3 regions of the Clostridium sp. FP1 genome follow, and region 1 is predicted to be linked to each of the others. Evidence: predicted binding sites of a transcription regulator. Region 1 holds the regulator's gene; each other region holds the start of a gene.

Region 1 (6,815 bases):
TGCATACCAGCTAAATGCTGAATTGCTCCTGATATACCACAAGCTATATACACAGTTGGTCTAACAGTTTTTCCTGTTTGTCCTACTTGAAGTGATTTATCTACCCAACCATTCTCAACTGCTGCTCTAGATCCTCCAACAACTCCGCCTAGGCTAGTTGCTAGTGTTTCCAGTATTGCAAAGTTCTCTTTAGATCCAACGCCACGACCACCAGATACAATGATATTAGCTTCTCCAATATCTGCTATATCTTTAGCAAGCTTTACAACTTCTAAAGTTTTAGTTCTGATATCAGCTTCTGTTAGATTTACAGTAACTTTTTCAATCTTGCAAGTTCTATTTTTATCTTTAGCTAATTTTTCAAAAACTCCTGGTCTAATAGTAGCCATTTGTGGTCTATGATCGGAGCAAACTATTGTAGCCATCAAGTTTCCTCCGAATGCTGGTCTTGTCATAAGTAAATTTTTAGTTTCTGTATCTACATCCAAGGAAGTACAGTCAGCTGTAAGTCCTGTTGAAAGTCTTGCTGCTACCCTTGGTCCTAAATCTCTTCCTAAATAACTTGCTCCAATAAATATGACTTCTGGCTTTCTTTCGATAGCAAGTTCACAAATAACTTTTGCATAGGCATCAGTTGAAAAGTGGCCGAGTAGTGGGTGCTCAGCTACTATAATTTTATCTGCGCCAAATGCTATGAGTTCAGCCGTCATAGCATCTGTTTTATCTCCAAGTACTACCGCTGTTAATTCTACTTTTAATTTATCTGCTATTTCCCGTCCCTTACCTAAAATCTCAAGTGATACTTTTTGAAGTTCTCCATCTCTTTGCTCAGCAAAGACCCAGATTCCTTTATAATCTTCTATATTCATGCTAAATCCCTCCTTAAATAAAGTGGTTTTCTTTTAATTTTGAAACTACATACTGAGCTGCTTCTTTAGGTGGTAACTTTACAAGTTCTCCGTTTCCTTTAGGTTCTTTAGTCATAGACTTCTTAACCTTTGTTGGCGAACCGCTTAGTCCAAGAAGAGCTTTATCTGCTCCAATAATATCTGCATTCCAAACTTTAACTTCTTTATTTTGATACATATCAAAAATGTTTTTTATATTCATGTATCTTGGCTGATTTAACTCTTTTATAGCTGTTAAAAGAACCGGTGTTTTAACTTCTATGTTTTCATATCCATCTTCCCAAGCTTTTCTAACTTTTAATCCGCCCTTAATTATTTCAACTTTTTCAACGTAAGTTATTTGAGCAAGACCTAAGTGTTCTGCTATTTCCGGACCAACTTGCGCTGTATCTCCATCAATTGCTTGTCTACCTGCAAAAACTACATCGTAGTCTAATTTCCTCAAAGTTGCTGCCAGTGCATGTGATGTAGCTAATGTATCTGCTCCTGCAAATGCTCTGTCAGATACTAATATTGCGTCGTCCGCTCCCATAGCTAGTGCTTCTCTTAGCGCTTTTTCCGCTTGTGGTGGTCCCATACTTATAACGGTTACATAAGCGCCATCGCTATCTCTTAATCTTAGTGCTTCCTCTAGTGCATTTTTATCATCTGGATTTATGATTGATGGAACTCCTTCTCTTATAAGGGTTCCTGTCTTTGGATCTATTTTAACTTCATTTGTATCTGGAACTTGTTTTAAACATACAACTATATTCACTTTTAATCCCCTCCTACTTTAATAAGTTTGCAGCGATAACCATTTTTTGTACTTGTGAAGTTCCTTCGTAAATCTCAGTTATCTTAGCATCTCTCATCATTCTTTCTACTGGATATTCTTTTGTATATCCATATCCTCCGAAGATTTGAACAGCTTTAGTTGTAACTTCCATAGCTGTTTCTGATGCGTATAATTTTGCTCTAGCAGCTTCTAAACTGTATGGAAGGCCATTATCTTTATTCCATGCTGCCTTATATACTAAAAGTTTTGAAGCTTCAACTTTAACATCTAGTTCAGCCATCATCCATTGTAAACCTTGGAATGCTGATAGAGGTTTTCCAAATTGTTTTCTTTCTTTCATGTATTTAGCTGCTGCTTCTAGTGCTCCTTCTGCAATTCCTAGTGCTTGAGCTGCTATACCAATTCTTCCTCCGTCAAGAGTTTTCATTGCTATACCAAAGCCTTTTCCTTCTTTTCCAAGCATGTTTTCTTTTGGAACTATGCAATTTTCAAATACAAGTTCAGTAGTTGAAGAGGCTCTTATTCCTAATTTATCTTCGTGTTTACCAATTGAAAATCCAGGAAACTCTTTTTCAACTATGAAAGCAGTAATTCCTTTTGTTCCTTTGCTCTTATCAGTCATAGCAAAGACTATAAATGTATCCGCTACTCCGCCATTCGTGATAAATATTTTCGAACCATTTAATATATAATTATCGCCCTCTAAAACCGCTGTAGTTTGTTGCTCAGACGCATCTGTTCCTGCATTCGGCTCAGTTAATCCGAACGCACCTAATTTTTCACCTTTTGCAAGTGGAATTAGATATTTTTTCTTTTGCTCTAATGAACCAAACATGTCTATTGGGCCCGCGCATAATGAAGTATGGGCTGAAAGTATAACGCCTGTAGTTCCACATGCTTTTGATAATTCTTCAACAGCTATAACGTAAGATAAATTATCTCCACCCGCTCCACCAAATTCAGTTGAAATTGGAATACCAAGCATATGATATCTAGCCATTTTCTCTACAGTTTCCATAGGAAATCTTTCTGTTCTATCTATTTCTGCAGCTAATGGTTCAACTTCGTTTATTGTGAATTCCCTTACCATTTGTTTTACAAATTCTTGTTGTTTTGTCAATGAAAAATCCATAACCCTTCCTCCTCACTATTCTCTGATAAAAATAATAATTATTATCTTTATCTTGTTTTTTTAAATTTTATATTTATTTATTTATTTTTAAAGCATTTTTCTGATTTTTCAAGAAATGCTGTCATTCCACTTTTTTGATCTTCTGTGGCAAAGCACGCGCCAAAAATTTCAGCTTCATAAATCAAAGCTGTATCTATATCCATTTGCATACCCCTATTGATTGCTGTTTTACACAACTTAACAGCTATAGGTGCGTTGTTAACAATTTTTTTAGCTAATAGTTTTGCTTCTTCAATTAAATTTTCAGGTTCTACTACCTTATTAACAAGCCCTATTCTTAAGGCTTCTTCTGCATTAATAATTTCTGCAGTAAATAATAATTGTTTAGCCATACCTGTACCTACAAGTCTAGCGAGTCTTTGGGTACCTCCAAATCCAGGTGTTATTCCAAGACCTGCCTCTGGTTGTCCAAATTTTGCTTTTGATGAAGCTATTCTAATATCGCAAGCCATAGAAAGCTCACAACCTCCACCTAGCGCAAAACCGTTTACTGCTGCTATTATAGGTTTTTCTAAAGTCTCTAGTTTTCTAAATACTTTGTTTCCTAAATTTCCAAATCTTCTACCACCCATTGCATCGAGATCTTTCATTTCTGAGATATCAGCGCCTGCAACAAAAGCTTTTCCCCCGCCTGTTATAATTACTGCGTAGATTTGGTCATCACTAGCAATTTCATCAATTGCGAGTTCTAGCTCTTTTAACGTTTCTGTATTTAATGCATTTAGAGCTTTGGGTCTACTAATTGTAATAACTGCAACTTTGTCTTCTTTTTGAAGAACAACATTTTTGTATTCCACAACAATCCACTCCTTACGAATTAATATATTATTAACAATTTGTTAATAATATAACAATTAAGATTGAAAAAAAATAATTGAAGTACTTTACTCCAATTACATTATATCTCTTTTCTGCACTTATTTCAACAAAAAAAACACCTTTTTATTTAAAAACAGTGTTTTCCAACTTTTAATTATGCTAAGTGTTCCACCACTATTTTATGGATATGTCCTGTCATTCATTAAACAACTGAGGGTTAAAAGACTTTCACTTAAATGGACATTCTCCACTATTATTTCTTCTGGTACATCTAAATCTACAGGTGCGAAATTCCATATACCCTTAACCCCATTTGTTACCATCATATCAGCCACTGTTTGAGCATTGTTTTTGGACACACAGATTACACCAATGTCTATGGGTGTTTCTTTTAAAAATCCCACTAACCCATCTATATCTATTACTTCAACATCTCTAATTTTCAGTCCTATAAGCTTTGGATTAATATCAAAAATACCCGCTAAGTTAAATGCCAGCTTTTCAAAATTAGTGTAATTTGCAATAGCTTGCCCAATATTGCCTGCACCTACTATTATCATCTTATATTCTTTTGACAATCCTAGTATTCCGCTGATTTCATTTAATAATTCTTTTACATTATACCCGTACCCTTGTTGTCCAAAATCTCCGAAGCAATTCAAATCTTGTCTAATTTGAGATGCTGTAAACCCAATTTTCTCCCCTAATTCTTTTGAGGATATTCTATCTACATCATTTTTTAAAAGTTCTCTTAAGTATCTATGGTATTTAGGCAATCTTTTAATAACTGCCATTGATATATTCTTTTTTCTTTCCACAGTTTACATCCCTCCACCAACATCATAAATTTCATATTATTTATTTTACCACACTATTATAAGTTAACACTACTTTTTATTACAAATTTAATAGTTCTTATTGTATTTTCCCCATTTTACTTCCTTTCTACACTATTTTTTAAAATTAATCCCACATATATTTGTTTTTCACTACAAAAGTTTCAATATAAATAGTACAATATTATATGAATGAACTTTAATTGTTATTTATAATTAGTAGAGTCTCATATTTTTAGCAATTCAACTACATTAATTACTTCAAATAGCATTGCATTTTATTATTGTAATAATATTTTAATACTACAGAGTAGGAAGGTGAACATAATAATAGTTCTAAGTTGCAAAGATATTCACAAAAGTTATGGTATAGATGTTATTTTAGACAAAATAACTTTTAGTATAAATGAAGGTGAAAAAGTCGGTTTTATTGGTGCTAATGGAGCTGGTAAATCTACACTTTTCAAAATACTTACAAATCAATTGGATTCTGATAATGGTGAGCTATTTATAGATAAAAACAAAAGAATTGGTTATCTATCTCAGGATCTAAGATTAAATTCCAATAATACTATATACGAAGAAACACTTTTAGTATTCGATAATCTATTAGCCTTAGAAAAAAACCTTAAAGATTTAGAATCAAAAATGAATGAACCTTATGATGCTTCAAAAGAAGAATACACTAACAGAATAATAAAAGAGTATACATTAACCTATGACCTTTACAATAATCGCGGAGGATACACCTATAAAGGAGAAATTAGTAGGGTTCTTAAAGGACTTGGCTTTATGGAAGAAGATTACAATAAGCCAATTAACATATTAAGCGGTGGTCAAAAAACTAGAGTTGCACTATGCAAGTTATTACTTAAAAATCCAGATGTACTTTTACTGGATGAACCTACTAACCACCTAGACTTAGATGCTATAGAATGGTTAGAAGATTATTTGAAATCCTATAAAGGGACTATGTTTATAATATCCCATGATAGATTCTTTTTAGATGCTATTTCTAATAAAACCTTTGAACTGCTTAACGGTCATGTAGATTGTTATAATGGGAACTATACAACTTTTATTGACTTAAAGAAGAAAAATTATGAAATTCAGTTAAAAGCCTACAATTTGCAGCAATCAGAAATAAAAAGACAAGAGGATATTATAACTAAGTATAGGTCCTTTAATAGAGAAAAAAGTGTAAGGGCTGCAGATAGCAGACAAAAATCTTTAAACAAAATGGAAAAGATCGATCTACCTGATAGAGATCCTAAAGAAACTAGGATGAATTTCGAAACAGAAATTAAAAGTGGAAATGACGTTCTTCATATAGAGAATTTATCAAAATCATTTGGAGATAATCTTTTGTTCCAGAATTTAAATTTAGATATGAAAAGATCAGATAAGATTGCTCTTATCGGTGAAAATGGTCGTGGGAAAACCACTCTTTTTAAAATTATTATGGATAAAATGGCCAGTGATACAGGCATAAAAATATTAGGAAAAAATATTTTTGTAGGATATTATGACCAAGAACAATCAAATTTGAATGATAGAAAAACTATAATAGATGAGGTTTGGGATGAATTCCCTAAACTTACTACCACAGAAGTGCGCAGTGCATTAGCTGCATTTTTATTCATAGGAGAAGATGTATTTAAAAATATATCCGCGTTAAGTGGTGGAGAAAGATGCAGGATAAATCTTCTTAAAATCATGCTATCTAAATCCAATTTCTTACTATTAGATGAACCAACAAATCACTTGGATATTATGTCCCGTGAAGCCTTAGAAGAATCAATCCTAGGATATGACGGCACCGTTATTGTAATATCCCATGATAGATATTTCTTAAACAAGGTAATTACTAAAATACTTGAATTAAATCAAGATGGCCTCAAAGAGTATTTAGGTAATTATAATTATTATATAGAAAAAAAGAAAAACCCTCTTAGGTTCCAAGTGGAAGAAGCCCAGGCCGGGATGTCAAAAACTCAAATTAATTTTGATAAAAAGAAGAAAAGAGAAGAATCAAAGTTAGAAAAACAAAAGAAAACGGACCTAAAAGACCTCGAAGATAAAATTTCTTCATTGGAACAAGAATCGGAAAAATTGAATAACGATCTTTGCCTTGAAGAGGTTTATTCAAACCCTACTCGAAGTTCTGACGTAAATAATCAACTTTCAAATGTTAAAAAGGAACTTCAAGATCTTTATGCAGCTTGGGAAGACTTTTTAGATGACGCAGAATAAAAATAGTGCCATTAAAGATACTATAAAAA
Region 2 (6,815 bases), 250 kb from region 1:
GCAGTTAGAGCCGCCCTGGGTGAAGAATTCGGACTTCCACATGGCACTGCTGTTACTGGAAAAATGGTTGCTGCACTAAGAGCTTTAGGTTTTACTAAAGTATTTGATACGGATTTTGCAGCTGACTTAACAATAATGGAAGAGGCTAGCGAATTTATTCATAGATTACAACATGGCGGAAAACTTCCACTGCTTACAAGCTGTTGTCCTGGTTGGGTTAAATTCTTTGAGCACCAATTTAATGATTTATTAGATATTCCATCTACTTGTAAATCACCGCAACAAATGTGGGGTGCTGTTGCTAAAACATACCTTGCAGAAAAAATGAATGTAGAAGCAAAAGATATGATAGTTGTATCTGTAATGCCTTGTCTTGCAAAGAAATATGAGGCTGCGCGGCCTGAGATGGCTACAAATGGAGTCCCAGATGTTGATATAGTTATAAGCACAAGAGAACTTGCTAAAATGATTAAAGAAGCCGGAATTGATTTTAATTCATTACCAGAAGAAGATTTCGATAATCCACTGGGAGAATCTACTGGTGCTGGAGTTATATTCGGTACATCTGGAGGCGTTATGGAAGCAGCACTTCGTACTGCTTATGAATGGCTCACAAATAAAACCCTTGAAAATGTAAATTTTGAAACAGTACGCGGTATGGAGGGCATAAAAGAAGCATCTGTAAAGATTAACGACATTGATGTTAAAGTTGCTATAGCTAGTGGACTTTCCAATGCTCGTAAATTATTAGAAGCTATTCACGCGGGAGAAGCTAAGTATCACTTAATTGAAATCATGGCTTGCCCTGGTGGATGTATTAATGGTGGTGGGCAGCCTTATGCAAATGATTATAAGGATATATTAACAAAAAGAATGTCTGTTTTATATAATGAAGATAAAAGCAAAACTATAAGAAAATCTCATGAAAATCCATACATCAAAAAAATATATGAAGAATTCCTTGGAGAGCCCTATGGTGAAAAAGCTCATGAACTTCTTCATACAGAATATATAAAACGTAAATAATACACCTATAAAAAAACAGCAGATATGTCTGCTGTTTTTTTTATAGATAATTAATATTAACATGTTTTCCTAACTTTTTCATGTATTCTACTAATTGCTCCACAAGCTTTAACTTAATGCTCAAATCTATAGGGAAGTTGGGATTTTGGTGTGCTGGATTTATAGCCTTTCCTACCCATAAATTAAAGTGTGTACAATTTTCTATTAATATTTTAACAAGTCTACTAGCTCCGTCTAGACCATCTAAATCACAGTATGGCTCCTGGGACGCAAAACTCGCTTCATAATTACTTAACTTCTCTATTGTCTTACTTAAAGTTAAAACTCCTTCAGTTATTAAATCTATTCCCTCCATAGTTGCCGTAGGTGGTACATCTTTATCATAAAAATCTAAGTTTACTTTAAGTTCAAGGCCAAGTTCTCTCCTTACAATATTGGAAGTAGTTCCACCGCAAATTATCTTTTTACCTGTTCCTTTCATGAATTCTTTAATAGCATAGCTATCATTTCGCCGATCCTTCGGTGGCCCGGTAAATAGATCAATAACCTCTGACTTTCTAGCTTTTACACATACAACAGTAGTATCATCTCCAGGTTTTCCTCCATATAAATCCCAACATACCTGAATCAGATCCTTTTCAATATTTTTTGCACTTCGTCTACATTTTGTATTACGAATCAAGTAATTTTGTACATTATCCCAGCTCCAACCCAAATTTAATATATTCCCTATTCCTGCATGAATACATCCATCACTGACAACAGTAATCACGTCCCCCTCCTCCAGTACAAATTGGCTTTCATATACCTTTTTTTCATTAATAATACTTTCTTTTTTGTCTATTTCAATGCCTTTATTATTTCTTATTAAAAAGAAAGGCGGATTATCATATTCCGCAATATAAACTCTTCCATCATTATAAATTTTCATTAGAGTAAAGGTACAATAGGCAATCTCCCTTACCTTACACACAGGCAGTGTGTTTACTATAGTATCTACAGTTTCATAGATGTCCGCTCCTTCTTTAAGCATAGTACTAGCAATTTTAGATGTTAAGGAAGCTAGTATATTGGCTTTCACTCCACTACCCAGACCATCTGCCATGACAATTATAGTGCTATCCTTAAGTCTTATTATTTCCACCCTATCCCCACAAAGTTCCTCATCTTTTTTTATCAAGCTATCGTAGGCTACATCAATAAATAACTCCTTTTTATTCAACATCTTCACCTGCCACTATTTTCTTTAACTTAGTTAAAATAATCTTCGTTTCTGCAGTGGTTTCACCAAGTAGACTTGCTATTTCTTGTGCAACCCTCATTTGCTTTTCTATAACCTCTTGAGCAGCATTTAAAGTATTTTCTTTAACCTTCATTAATTCTTTTTTATTTTTCTCTTCAGCCATAATATTAATCATACTTGCAAGTACCATGTCTTGCTTTTGAAGATATACTATATTTTCTATAAACACTACGCCGTACTGTGGATAAGCAACCTTTTTACCTATTATATTTTCTCCAGATTCTCTTACATTTTTAAAATCCGTATCATCAATAAGTAGTGATATAGGTTTTCCTATGATATTTTGAGGTTGTATTTTAAATATAGCCTTGGCAGCTGGATTCATCTCTCGTACATTCATTTCTCCATCTAATAGAATTAGATTACTCGCAGTGTTTTCAACAATTTCATTAGAAAGGCTTTCTGCTTTAGTTCTCATATAATGAAGACACATATTAGTTTCAGCCATACCTTCAAAAACAGCTTGGGCTTTTTCTCTACAAGAATTATATCCGCACACTCCACAATTAAGTTCATCTATAAGTTCATATTTACCCATTTTTTTCATAATTGCTGTAATTTCTTCTTCTGTAGCTATAGCCCTTTTAATTGATTTTTCAGTGAATTTTCTATTAAAATTTATATTAGTCGGTATCTCAGTATTTATTGGATCATTATAGTTTTTACGACTCTTTATATAGGTTTTAACTTTTCTTAATTTTGTATAATAATTTTCACCATTTTTAACCATGACTGGTCCACCTATGCAGCTTCCCGTGCAGGCACTAGCTTCAATTAATACGTCCTTTAAATCGCCATTCTTAATGCTATTAAATACTTCTATGCACTCTTCCATCCCACTTACCGTAATAACACTAAGTGAACTTTTCTTTAACTCACTCCCCATTGCCTCAATAATACCTCCACCCATAGGAAATCCTTGACCTTTACTATATGGATTAATATTAAAATTCTCTTCTTCTAGTTCATGCATTTCTATACCAGCTTCAGTAATCCAAGAATTCAATTCATCGAAAGTTAATACTGCATTAATTACATTATCTTTTAAAAAATACTCAAACTCAGATTTTTTTGCAAGACATGGTCCTATAAATACAATAAAGCTATCTTCACCAAATTTCTTCTTTAATAATTTACCATGAGCTATCATTGGAGATACTACAGGAATCAAGTATGGAATAATTTCTTTAAAATATTTTTCTACTAAGTAATTAGCTGATGGGCATGCTGTGGTTATATAAACATCTCTCTTATTCTCCACAATATAATTATTATATAAATCAGCTACTATTTCCGCACCTACTGCTGTTTCTTCTATTATACTAAATCCTAACTTCTTTAAAGCCGCTACCACGCGTCCTTGCTCCACATCAAAATAACCAGCAAAGGATGGTGCTAAACTTGCTATAATTTTTTTCCCCGAATTTATAGCAAGTTTAGCAACCCCCACATCACTTTTAATTTCTCTAGCGTTTTGTGGACATATAGTAAGGCAATGACCACATTCTATACATCTTTGTTCATCTATAGTAGCTTGTTCATTCTCAAATTTTATGGCCTTCACAGGACATGAACGAAGACATTTATAACAATTTTTGCAATATGCTTTAGAAAAATTCATATTACTCATTTGATATACCTCTCATAATAGTTTCATGAAAGAATGAATCTACATTATTCTCATTTAAGGAAAAAAACTCCTCATCATTCACAGTCACAGAAACTCCCTCTGTGCATCTGCCAATACAAAATGCCCCTTTAATTTCCACCTTATCTTCAATCTTATTTTCTTTGATTAGCTTTTGTAACCCTTCTATTACTTTATAAGACCCTTTTAAATGACAGGCACTTCCAACACAAATACTAATAGTTATCATTATTATCATCCCTTCAAGTTAAGTTACCTTATATTTATTCTATGCTATTGCTTATTTTTTCATAATTAAATTTTACACCAATTACTCAAAAATTAATATAGGAGCTTTGATTTATTTTTAACAATGTCTTTGGTTTTTTAACATACAGAATAACAAAGATTGTTCGTACTTAACACAATGTTTTTTAATACCACAAACTAGATTTCACTCAGATTTTCAAAATTCAAAATTTTTAAAGGTTGAATTTCAGGAGTCTAATCTACTTCAGTCTCAAATGAATTTTACAAATCTTAAAAAAATAGATTTTACTAGTTGTAATATCGAAAGTATAGGAGCAAATATTGCTGATTTTGAGGGTGCAAGAGTTACTACTATGCAAGCAATTTCCATTTCCGCTATACTGGGTCTCATTATTGAATAAAAGTAATTAACTGTATATATCACAATAGTAATAATATGAATGGATCGAGCTACACTCAAGTTTTAGTTTCAAAGGATGGTAATAAAGTTTATATTGACAATATAGTCGAAAGCTTAGATAATTTTGTGTATGAATACAACATCAAAATGAATCTATTAAGAAAGATAAAATGTAAAAAAATAATAAAGATACATATTATTATATTTTTCAAGAATTAAGATGAAAGAAATCTAATACGGGTAAAAACGAGCCACATCATGGATAATAGTTCCATGATGTGGCTCATTTTTCTACCTATTTTGATGATATGTTTTAGTATTTTTTCATACATTATATTCTTTTAATTTGATTGAAGAAGTAATTGAGATAACTCTACAATCTTTGCAACTAATGAATTGTGATTTAATTGGTAAATCATAGGCCGCGTAACAGGAATTCCTGTATCGTTACTACACAACCCTCATGATAATTAATGCTTATCGTCCTTTCATTTTTTCAAAATAATCAATATGTCATTATTGACATATAAATAAAATCAGTGTAGAATATTAAATATAATCATATATCACTAATGACATATAACGGTGTGAAGAAGGAGTAATATTGTATAAGGGGATGATATTTATGAACAAATTATCTTATGGCCTTCTAAGCCTATTATCAACTGAACCAATGACAGGTTATGACTTAACGTCGAAGATTAATAGATTCTGGCGCTCTACTCACAGTGCCATCTATCCTTTGCTTTCAGAATTAGAAGAAAACAAGTACATTGAATTTATATTGAAAAAGCAAGATGGTAAGCCTGATAAAAAGATATATAACTTAACAGTTCAGGGTAAGGAGTTTTTACATAAATGGTTCACCTCTGAAACAAGTGATGCCGTTGTTAGGGATGAAATGACGTTAAAATTATATTGCATTCAATACATGGATACTGAAGCAGTAGAAAAGCTTCTTAATGAACTTGAGACAAGATATAAGAAAAAAATCGAAGAATATAAAAGCTCTATAGAAAAAATCAGACTCAAATTCTGTGAGAATCCCAAAGCTGTACCACCATTTGGTGCTTATATATTGACTCAAAGGGTTTTGAATGAGGCTATATTAGATCTTAAATGGTGTGACTGGGTTAGAGATGTATATAAAAACAATTATTGTAATTTTTTAGATCAAAATTTTTAAAATGAAGGAAGATGAATTAATGAAAGAAAGAGTTTTAGAAGAAAAGTGTGTTAATAAAGATATTCATGGAAAAGAGTATAGCAGAATGCTGCTTATAATTGCAATGATGATTGGATCATTTGTTTCAATCTTAAACCAGACAGTACTGTCTACTGCATTACCGCAGATAATGGAATATTTTAATATAACCGCAAGTACAGGGCAGTGGTTAACAACGGCATTTATGCTTGTTAATGCAATAATGATTCCTCTAACAGTGTTGTTACTTGAGAAAATCCCAACTAAGAAATTATTTATGTTTTCTATGTTTATGTTTGGAATTGGAACTATTATATGTGCCCTCTCCTCACGTTTTGAAGTCCTTCTTATAGGAAGAATAATTCAAGCCGTTGGAGCAGGAATAACGGCGCCTTTAATAAGTACTGTACTTCTCTTAATTTTCCCACCTGAAAAGAGGGGTTCAGCAATGGGTCTTTATGGGTTGGTTGTATGCTTTGCCCCAGCTATTGGACCTACTTTAGCAGGATTGATTATTGATAAATGGAACTGGCATTACTTATTCTATATGTTAATTCCTATTATAGTATTAGACATAATTTTTACAGCTTTCTTTATGAAGGATGTTATACCATTAAGAAATCCTAAAATAGACTTTCTATCTATTATTCTATCAACAGTAGGATTTGGAGCAATGTTGTTTGGATTTAGTAGTGCTGGAAATAAAGGCTGGTCTGATATTAGCGTTATTGGAACTATAATTATAGGAATAGTTGTAATTGCTTTATTTGTATGGCGCCAGCTTGCAATGGAAACCCCAATGCTTGAAATGCGTGTTTTTAAATCAAAAACCTTCACAATGACAACTATAATAGGTAGTATTTTAAGTATAGTTTCCATTGGAGCAGGTATTATGGTGCCGATTTTCCTTCAATCTATTCTTGGAAAATCAGCTTTTACTAGTGGCTTAGTACTTTTGCCAGGTGCATTAATAATGGCAGTTATG
Region 3 (6,815 bases), 1.6 Mb from region 1:
AACTCTTTTAGGGCTACTTGTGTTTCGGCTGTAGTTTCGCCAAGTAGGGAAGCAATTTCGTGAACAATTCCTATTTGTTTTTCTAATATTTTGTCAGCAATATTTTTTGCGTTATTTCTTGAAGCTAGGAGTTTTTCTCTCTTTAAATGCTTGTTAGTTATATCTTTCATTATACAAATTACTACATGGCTATTCTTATCATATACTAGTAGCTCTTCGATGTATTTTTCATACTCTGCTAAATAAACCTTTTTATGTGTCCTACTTTCCTCTTTAGAAATTACATTGACAAAGTCAAACTCGTCCATAATTCTTGACACAGGTACACCTATAACATCTTCACACCTTAAAATCCCGAAAATACTACAGGCAGCCCTATTAATCTGTTGAATTCGAAGATCCATATCTACAGCTAAAATTGCATTGGGAGTTGCACTTATGATCTTATCTGAGAAGGACTCTGCTTTGCTCCTCATATAAGGAAGACACATGGTTATTTCAGCTTTACCAAAGTATACAGCAATAGCTTTTTCCTTGCAGGTATTATAGCCGCAGGTACCACAATTAAGCTCATCACTGAGAGTATTTCTACCCATTTTTTTTAGTATAGCTGCAATATCACTTTTGCTAGGGGGGAGGCAAACAATCTCTTCACTTTTAATTTCTTTATAGAGATTTATATCTGTGTTTAAATCATAATCGCAGATAGTTTCCTTATTAAGGGCAAGTTTCTCCACCTTTATTTGTGCATTTATAAGCTTCAATTTATTTTTACCTCTTGCAGGACCATTAACGCAGCTGCCATTACAGGCACTCATTTCGATGAAGCAATTTTCAAAGTTACCTTCTTCTACTTCAATCAGTGCATCAATGCAGTTATCAATGCCATCTACAGAAATATATTTATAATCTGTATTTATGTTCATGGTTTTAATTATTCCACCAGCTACAGGAAACAATCTAGATAAGTATTTTAAGGATGGGGCATCCTCCATAGCAGTTATGTTAATCTGCGCATCTTCAAGCCACTGATTGAGTTCATCAAAGGTTAAAACCATATCTACTGCTCCTGGATAGTTTTCAATCTCATCTTTTTTAGAAATACAAGGGCCGATAAATACCACCTGTGCACTGGGATTTTTAGCTCTAATCAGATTCCCATGAGCTTGCATTGGAGATAAAATAGGAGCTAAATTTTCAAGAGTACTGGGATGATGCTTTTGAATTAATTTAACTACTGTGGGACAACAGGATGAGATTATTGTTTTTCCAGTGTTTTTAGCTATGAGTTTTTCATATTCACTCTTTACTAAAAATGCACCTTCTGCTGTCTCATAAGCGTCTGAAAAACCTAATTTTTTAAGTATATCTTTAAATGCTTCAAAGGTTGAAACATCATAATTTGCAATAAAGGAAGGGGCAACACTAGCAATGATATCTTTGTCTCCTCTAACTAAATTTTTAGCGATTTCTAAGTCGTTTCTAACTTCTTTAGCGTCCTGAGGACAGGTTAAAATACAATTGCCACAAAGTATACAGTCTCTTTCAAGAATTTGTGCCTGATGGTCCTTAACTTCAATAGATTTTACAGGACAATTCCTTATACACTTATAGCAATTTTTACAATTTGCTTTCTTTAATTTTAAAATGCTCATAGGTTAATCAACCTTCTTTAAAACATATTTATCAAAAACCTCTGTTAAATTCTCTTTTGTTACTCCAGTTACAAGCTGCTCATCCACTTTTATGGTTACCCCTAATTTACAATAACCAAGACAAAAGGCAGGCTTAACATAAACCTCACTATCTAAATGTTTTTCAGTTATCATTACCTTTAATCCATTCATTATTGAATAAGAACCTCTAACGTGGCAACTGCTTCCTATACATACTAAAATATCCATTTTACGCTCTCCTTTAAAAATGTTTATTTATGACTTAATTAAGAATTATTTGTGAGAATTGATAAAAAATTTACAATACTCTTATTGTAACATTGAACTTTAGGAGGGGGTAATGTATAATTTATATAGTACATATGTTTAATAATGAATGGGTGAGGGCTATGAACTTATTACACTTAAAATATATTGTTGAAGTTGAAAAAACTAATTCAATTACAAAGGCTGCACAAAATCTATTTATGGGACAACCTAATTTAAGTAGAGCTATTAAGGAGTTAGAAAAGAAGATTGGAATTACTATTTTCAAGCGTACGGCTAAAGGGGTTGAACCAACTAGAAAAGGTGCTGAATTTTTATCTTATACAAAGGCAATTCTATCTCAAGTTAATGAGTTGGAGTCTTTATACAAGCCTTGCGAATCGGATGTCATAAAATTTAATATATCTGTTCCTAGAGCAACTTATGTTTCTGTGGCATTTTCTGAGTTTGTTAACTCTCTAAATGAGGAAAGAGAAATAAATATATTTTTTAAAGAAACAAATTCCATGGAAGCAATAAATGATGTGCATAACGGAGATTCTAATTTAGGAATTATTCGTTATGAAAAACTATATGAAAACTACTTTCTAGCCTTTTTAAAGGATTCGGATTTGGAATATGAACCACTTTGGGAATTTGACTTATGCCTACTTATGTCAAAGGAACATCCTCTTGCTAATATGGAGGATATTCCATATTATGACCTATGCCACTATACAGAGATTGTCCATGGGGATTTCCAGATACCTTCTCTTTCACCTAGTGAAATTAAAAAGGATGCTGAAGCTAGGCTACATTTAAAGCGAATTTATGTATATGAGAGGGGAAGCCAATTTGACTTACTACAAAGGGTAAAGGGTTCCTTTATGTGGGTATCGCAAATTCCACAGGATGTTTTAGATCATCAGAATATGATAATCAGAAAATCTTCTGCTAGTTCATTGGTTAATAAAGACATTATAATTTATAAGAAGAATCATGTCTTTACAACATATGAAAAGCTATTTATTGATATGGTGAAGAATTTTACAAAGCAATAAAAGCATTTCATTAAAGTGAAATTTAATGAAATGTTTTTTTATTTATTTCCAATGTATTTCATTAAAATATCTTTAATTTTTTTATTTTCACAATAATCTAAGGGAGTCGATCCTGTAGAATTTGTTGAATTTATGTCAAAGCCTAGACTTATGAGAGATTTTAAAAATTCTTCAAAGTGGTCATCATAACAGTTAATATAATCATCGTGAAGAAGAGTATTTTTATATTTATCATGTACATTGATGTCTGCTCCATATTTTACAAGAAGATTAAGAAGCTCCACAGAATAATTAAAGCTACAGTAAAACACTGGGGTCTTACCGGATATGTTGACTGCATTAACTTTAGCTCCTTTTTCCAATATCATAGTTATTACATCTATTTGAGGGTTTACTCTTGCACAAAGTTTATGAAGAGGAGTTTCCAAGAATTCACTGTGATGACTGTTAATATCAGCACCGTTATTTATTAAAAGTTCAATAGTTTTAAAATAATTATTTTCGCTATTATTAATGGCATAATGAAGTATACTTTCCAGTGCAAAGTCAGAATTTAAATCCTTAGCGACCTTCAAATAATTCTTTATTTCATCTATGTTACCTTCTTCAATATATCTATAAATTGATTTAGGGTCTTTAGAGAATATATTACCGAATATTTTCATGTTGGGTACCTCCTGTTAATTAAATATTTTAGCATGCTTAAACATTAAAAAAACCAGCATCTGATGTCAGATTTTTAGCTTTAAAATCAGTTTATTGCTTTTATAATATTATTTTAACATATCAAGGTTAAAATGTAACCTAAGTGGCAAGCTTCTTAGGAAAATTCCCCAAGGGATATTAACAAATTCTCAATACAATTTGTTTTGCCATTTCTTATAATTGAAACTTATGTTATATTTAGTGTGGGTAGAAAAGTAGCTATTGCTTTATATAGAGGAAGGAAGGCACAAGATGAAATTTGATATTTATAAAATTGCTGATAATTATAAATTGACGGAAATAGAGAGACAAGTGCTCCAATATATATTAAAAAATAGTGAGTATGTACTAAATAAAGGGGTAAGAGAAGTTGCTAATATTAATTATACTTCTGCAGCAACAGTAATTAAATTATCGAAAAAATTAGGATATACGGGTTATACTGACATGGTATATCGTTTGAATTTTATAATAAAAAATCATGAAAAAAATCAAGAGCATACTTCTGATATTACTAGTTTTATATCTTATATCGATAAAGAAAAAATAGAGGCTTTTGTTTCTATGCTTATCAAACATAGAAAGAATATAATTTTTATAACAGCTACTGGCTTCTCTGATCCAGTCGCAGATTTTTTTTGGAGAAAGATGTTAGTATTAGGATTTAGATGTATTAAAACAAATTCCTATGCCGTATATGATAATAATCAGATAGGTGGTGGTTTAGTAATTGGAATATCTAAAAGTGGAGAGACTGAAAGTGTAACGAAAGTTATCGATTATGCAGTTGAAAATAAGTTAGATATTATTACTTTCACTGGAAAGCATATGGATCATATGTCTAAACAATCCAATATACATTTTTCTATATTGGATGATAAAGAATTAGATGACCGAAATATTACTGCTAATTATTTTTATGCTAGAGTGATGATTGTTATGGAATACCTATTAGATAAAGCAATGAATAATATATAAGTCGTCAAAAAGGCTTTCTCAAAACTAGTTTTTGGGATAGCCTTTTTTTTGTAAATGTAAACATATTCACTCTTTAGTAAACATGTTATTGAATTGGCCAAAACTATTAACAATATTTATTAATCATGCTATTCTATGTCTAAGTAATTACGAAAGAAAAATTTTATAAGATGGTGAAGGGAGATATAGTTAAATGAAAGACAAGATTTTAAATGGTATGCAAAAATTTGCTAAAGCTATGATTGGACCGGTCTTATTCTTGCCAATCATAGGTATGCTAATTGCTTTGACGGCTGTTCTTACTAATACAGCGTTTGTTACCCAGGGTGGATTAATCTGGTCAATAGGTAAATTCTTAAATGGTATGTTGTCACCAATCATGAACAATTTAAGTGTTGTGTTTTGTGTTGGAATTGCCATAGGTATGTCAAAAAATAAAAAATCAGATGCAGCGTTTGTATCTATAATGTCCTATATTTTGTTTTTAGGTGCTAACAGCAAGTGGTTAGAATTATCAGGTAAATTAATTAAGGGCAATACAGCAGGTGCTTTGTATGGTACAGGGCAGACAATTCAGCTAGGATTCCATGTAACAGACATGGGAGTTTTTCTAGGAATGATTTTAGGTGTTCTAGTAGCCATAACTCACAATAAGTTTATAAACAAAGAATTTAAAGGTGTTATGGCCCCTTATGGAAATAGCAAATACGTATTTATTAGAATGATTCCAATAATTGCAATATTCAGTAGCGGTGTGACTTATATTTGGCCAACTATAGCAAATGGAATAACGGCACTTACAGGGTTTATGAGTACAGCAGGAGCATTTGGAGTATTTGTTTATGGATTTTTAAATAGATTCCTAGTTCCAACTGGACTCCACCATTTAATTTGGTCACCATTTTTATATTCTGCAGTCGGTGATCAGATGATTATTAACGGTGAGAATGTAATCGGAGCAAAACCAATATTCTTAGCATTACTTAATGATCCAACAATTATTATGATGCCAGATTCAGCGAGATTTTTGACTTATGGTTTAGTTAAAACTTTTGGTGTGATAGGTGTATCCTTAGCATTTTATTTTACTGCTAAGAAAGTAAAACGCAATAATTTAAAAGCTCAGTTAATACCATCAACCTTGACTTCTGTAATTGCTGGTATTACAGAACCCTTAGAATTCACATTTATCTTTGCAGCTCCAATATTATGGGTTGTGTACTCAGCTATTGATGGATTCTTTCAAATGTTGGTGTATTTATTTAATGTAAGGGTTTGTGCAACAAATGGTATTTTAGATTTTCTTGTTATAAATATTCCAGCAGGGATTGGCAAAACTCATTGGCCTGTATATATATTAATAGGGTTAATTGAAATAGGTGTTATTTTCATAGTATTCAAATTTATGATTGAAAAAATGAATTTAAAAACCCCTGGAAGAGAAGACGATGACACAGATTTTGTAATTGATTTAAATGAAAATACAGCAAAAGTTAAACAAGATATGAAAATAGGTAATATATCTAAAAATGTCATTGAGGATAGAGATAAAGCCTTGATGATTATAAAAGCACTAGGTGGAAAGAGCAATATAGTAACCTTGGAAAATTGTTTTTCAAGACTTAGAGTAGAGGTTATTGATAATAGTTTAATTGATGAAATAACTTTAAAAACTACAGGAGCATCTGGTGTTGTAAAAAAAGGGAAAAATATACAGGTTGTGTATGGTCTTTCAATTAATAAAATTAGAACAATTGTAGACGAAGCATTACAAATAACAGAATAAGGGAGGAATTATTAAAATGAAAACATTTAAACTAGTAATCGTAGGCGGTGGAAGCACTTATACACCAGGAATTGTTAAAAGTTTACTTTCAAGAAAAGAAGAATTCAAAATATCAGAGTTAAGACTATATGATACAAATGAAGAACGTCAAAATAAAGTAGGTGTAATAGTAAGAAAAGTTGTTGAGATGTTTGATCTAGACGTAAAGCTTATATTTACTACTAATCCTGAAGAAGCTTTTAAAGATGCTGATTTTGTTTTTGCTCAAATGCGTGTTGGATTATACAAAATGAGAGAATTGGATGAGAAAATTCCATTAAAATATAATGTGATTGGGCAAGAGACCTGTGGTCCAGGTGGATT

The links. Region 1 encodes Rex, which represses fermentation and respiration genes when NADH is low (regulators of the CRP and FNR family bind a similar motif). Its sites were predicted from a motif close to ATTGTTAANNNNTTAACAAT; they were not measured.
Region 2: the regulator Rex is predicted to act here: its motif matches at 4,312-4,331, upstream of G9F70_RS04250 ((2Fe-2S) ferredoxin domain-containing protein).
Region 3: the regulator Rex is predicted to act here: its motif matches at 1,962-1,981, upstream of G9F70_RS10760 ((2Fe-2S) ferredoxin domain-containing protein).

The regions. Positions count from the first base shown of each region.
Region 1 covers NZ_JAAMNJ020000001.1:591,148-597,962, reverse strand. Annotated here, with positions in the region: gene G9F70_RS03095 (electron transfer flavoprotein subunit alpha/FixB family protein) at 1-869, opposite strand, end outside; gene G9F70_RS03090 (electron transfer flavoprotein subunit beta/FixA family protein) at 883-1,665, opposite strand; gene G9F70_RS03085 (acyl-CoA dehydrogenase) at 1,679-2,818, opposite strand; gene G9F70_RS03080 (short-chain-enoyl-CoA hydratase) at 2,896-3,675, opposite strand; gene G9F70_RS03075 (redox-sensing transcriptional repressor Rex) at 3,877-4,515, opposite strand; gene abc-f (ribosomal protection-like ABC-F family protein) at 4,861-6,786, shown strand.
Region 2 covers NZ_JAAMNJ020000001.1:837,138-843,952, reverse strand. Annotated here, with positions in the region: gene G9F70_RS04265 (NADH-dependent [FeFe] hydrogenase, group A6) at 1-1,026, shown strand, start outside; gene G9F70_RS04260 (SpoIIE family protein phosphatase) at 1,067-2,251, opposite strand; gene G9F70_RS04255 ([Fe-Fe] hydrogenase large subunit C-terminal domain-containing protein) at 2,241-3,959, opposite strand; gene G9F70_RS04250 ((2Fe-2S) ferredoxin domain-containing protein) at 3,952-4,206, opposite strand; gene G9F70_RS27435 (hypothetical protein) at 4,481-4,627, shown strand; gene G9F70_RS04240 (PadR family transcriptional regulator) at 5,252-5,812, shown strand; gene G9F70_RS04235 (MDR family MFS transporter) at 5,832-6,815, shown strand, end outside.
Region 3 covers NZ_JAAMNJ020000001.1:2,231,911-2,238,725, forward strand. Annotated here, with positions in the region: gene G9F70_RS10755 ([Fe-Fe] hydrogenase large subunit C-terminal domain-containing protein) at 1-1,655, opposite strand, end outside; gene G9F70_RS10760 ((2Fe-2S) ferredoxin domain-containing protein) at 1,659-1,904, opposite strand; gene G9F70_RS10765 (LysR family transcriptional regulator) at 2,039-2,983, shown strand; gene G9F70_RS10770 (ankyrin repeat domain-containing protein) at 3,022-3,648, opposite strand; gene G9F70_RS10775 (MurR/RpiR family transcriptional regulator) at 3,941-4,666, shown strand; gene G9F70_RS10780 (PTS transporter subunit EIIC) at 4,860-6,452, shown strand; gene G9F70_RS10785 (6-phospho-alpha-glucosidase) at 6,469-6,815, shown strand, end outside.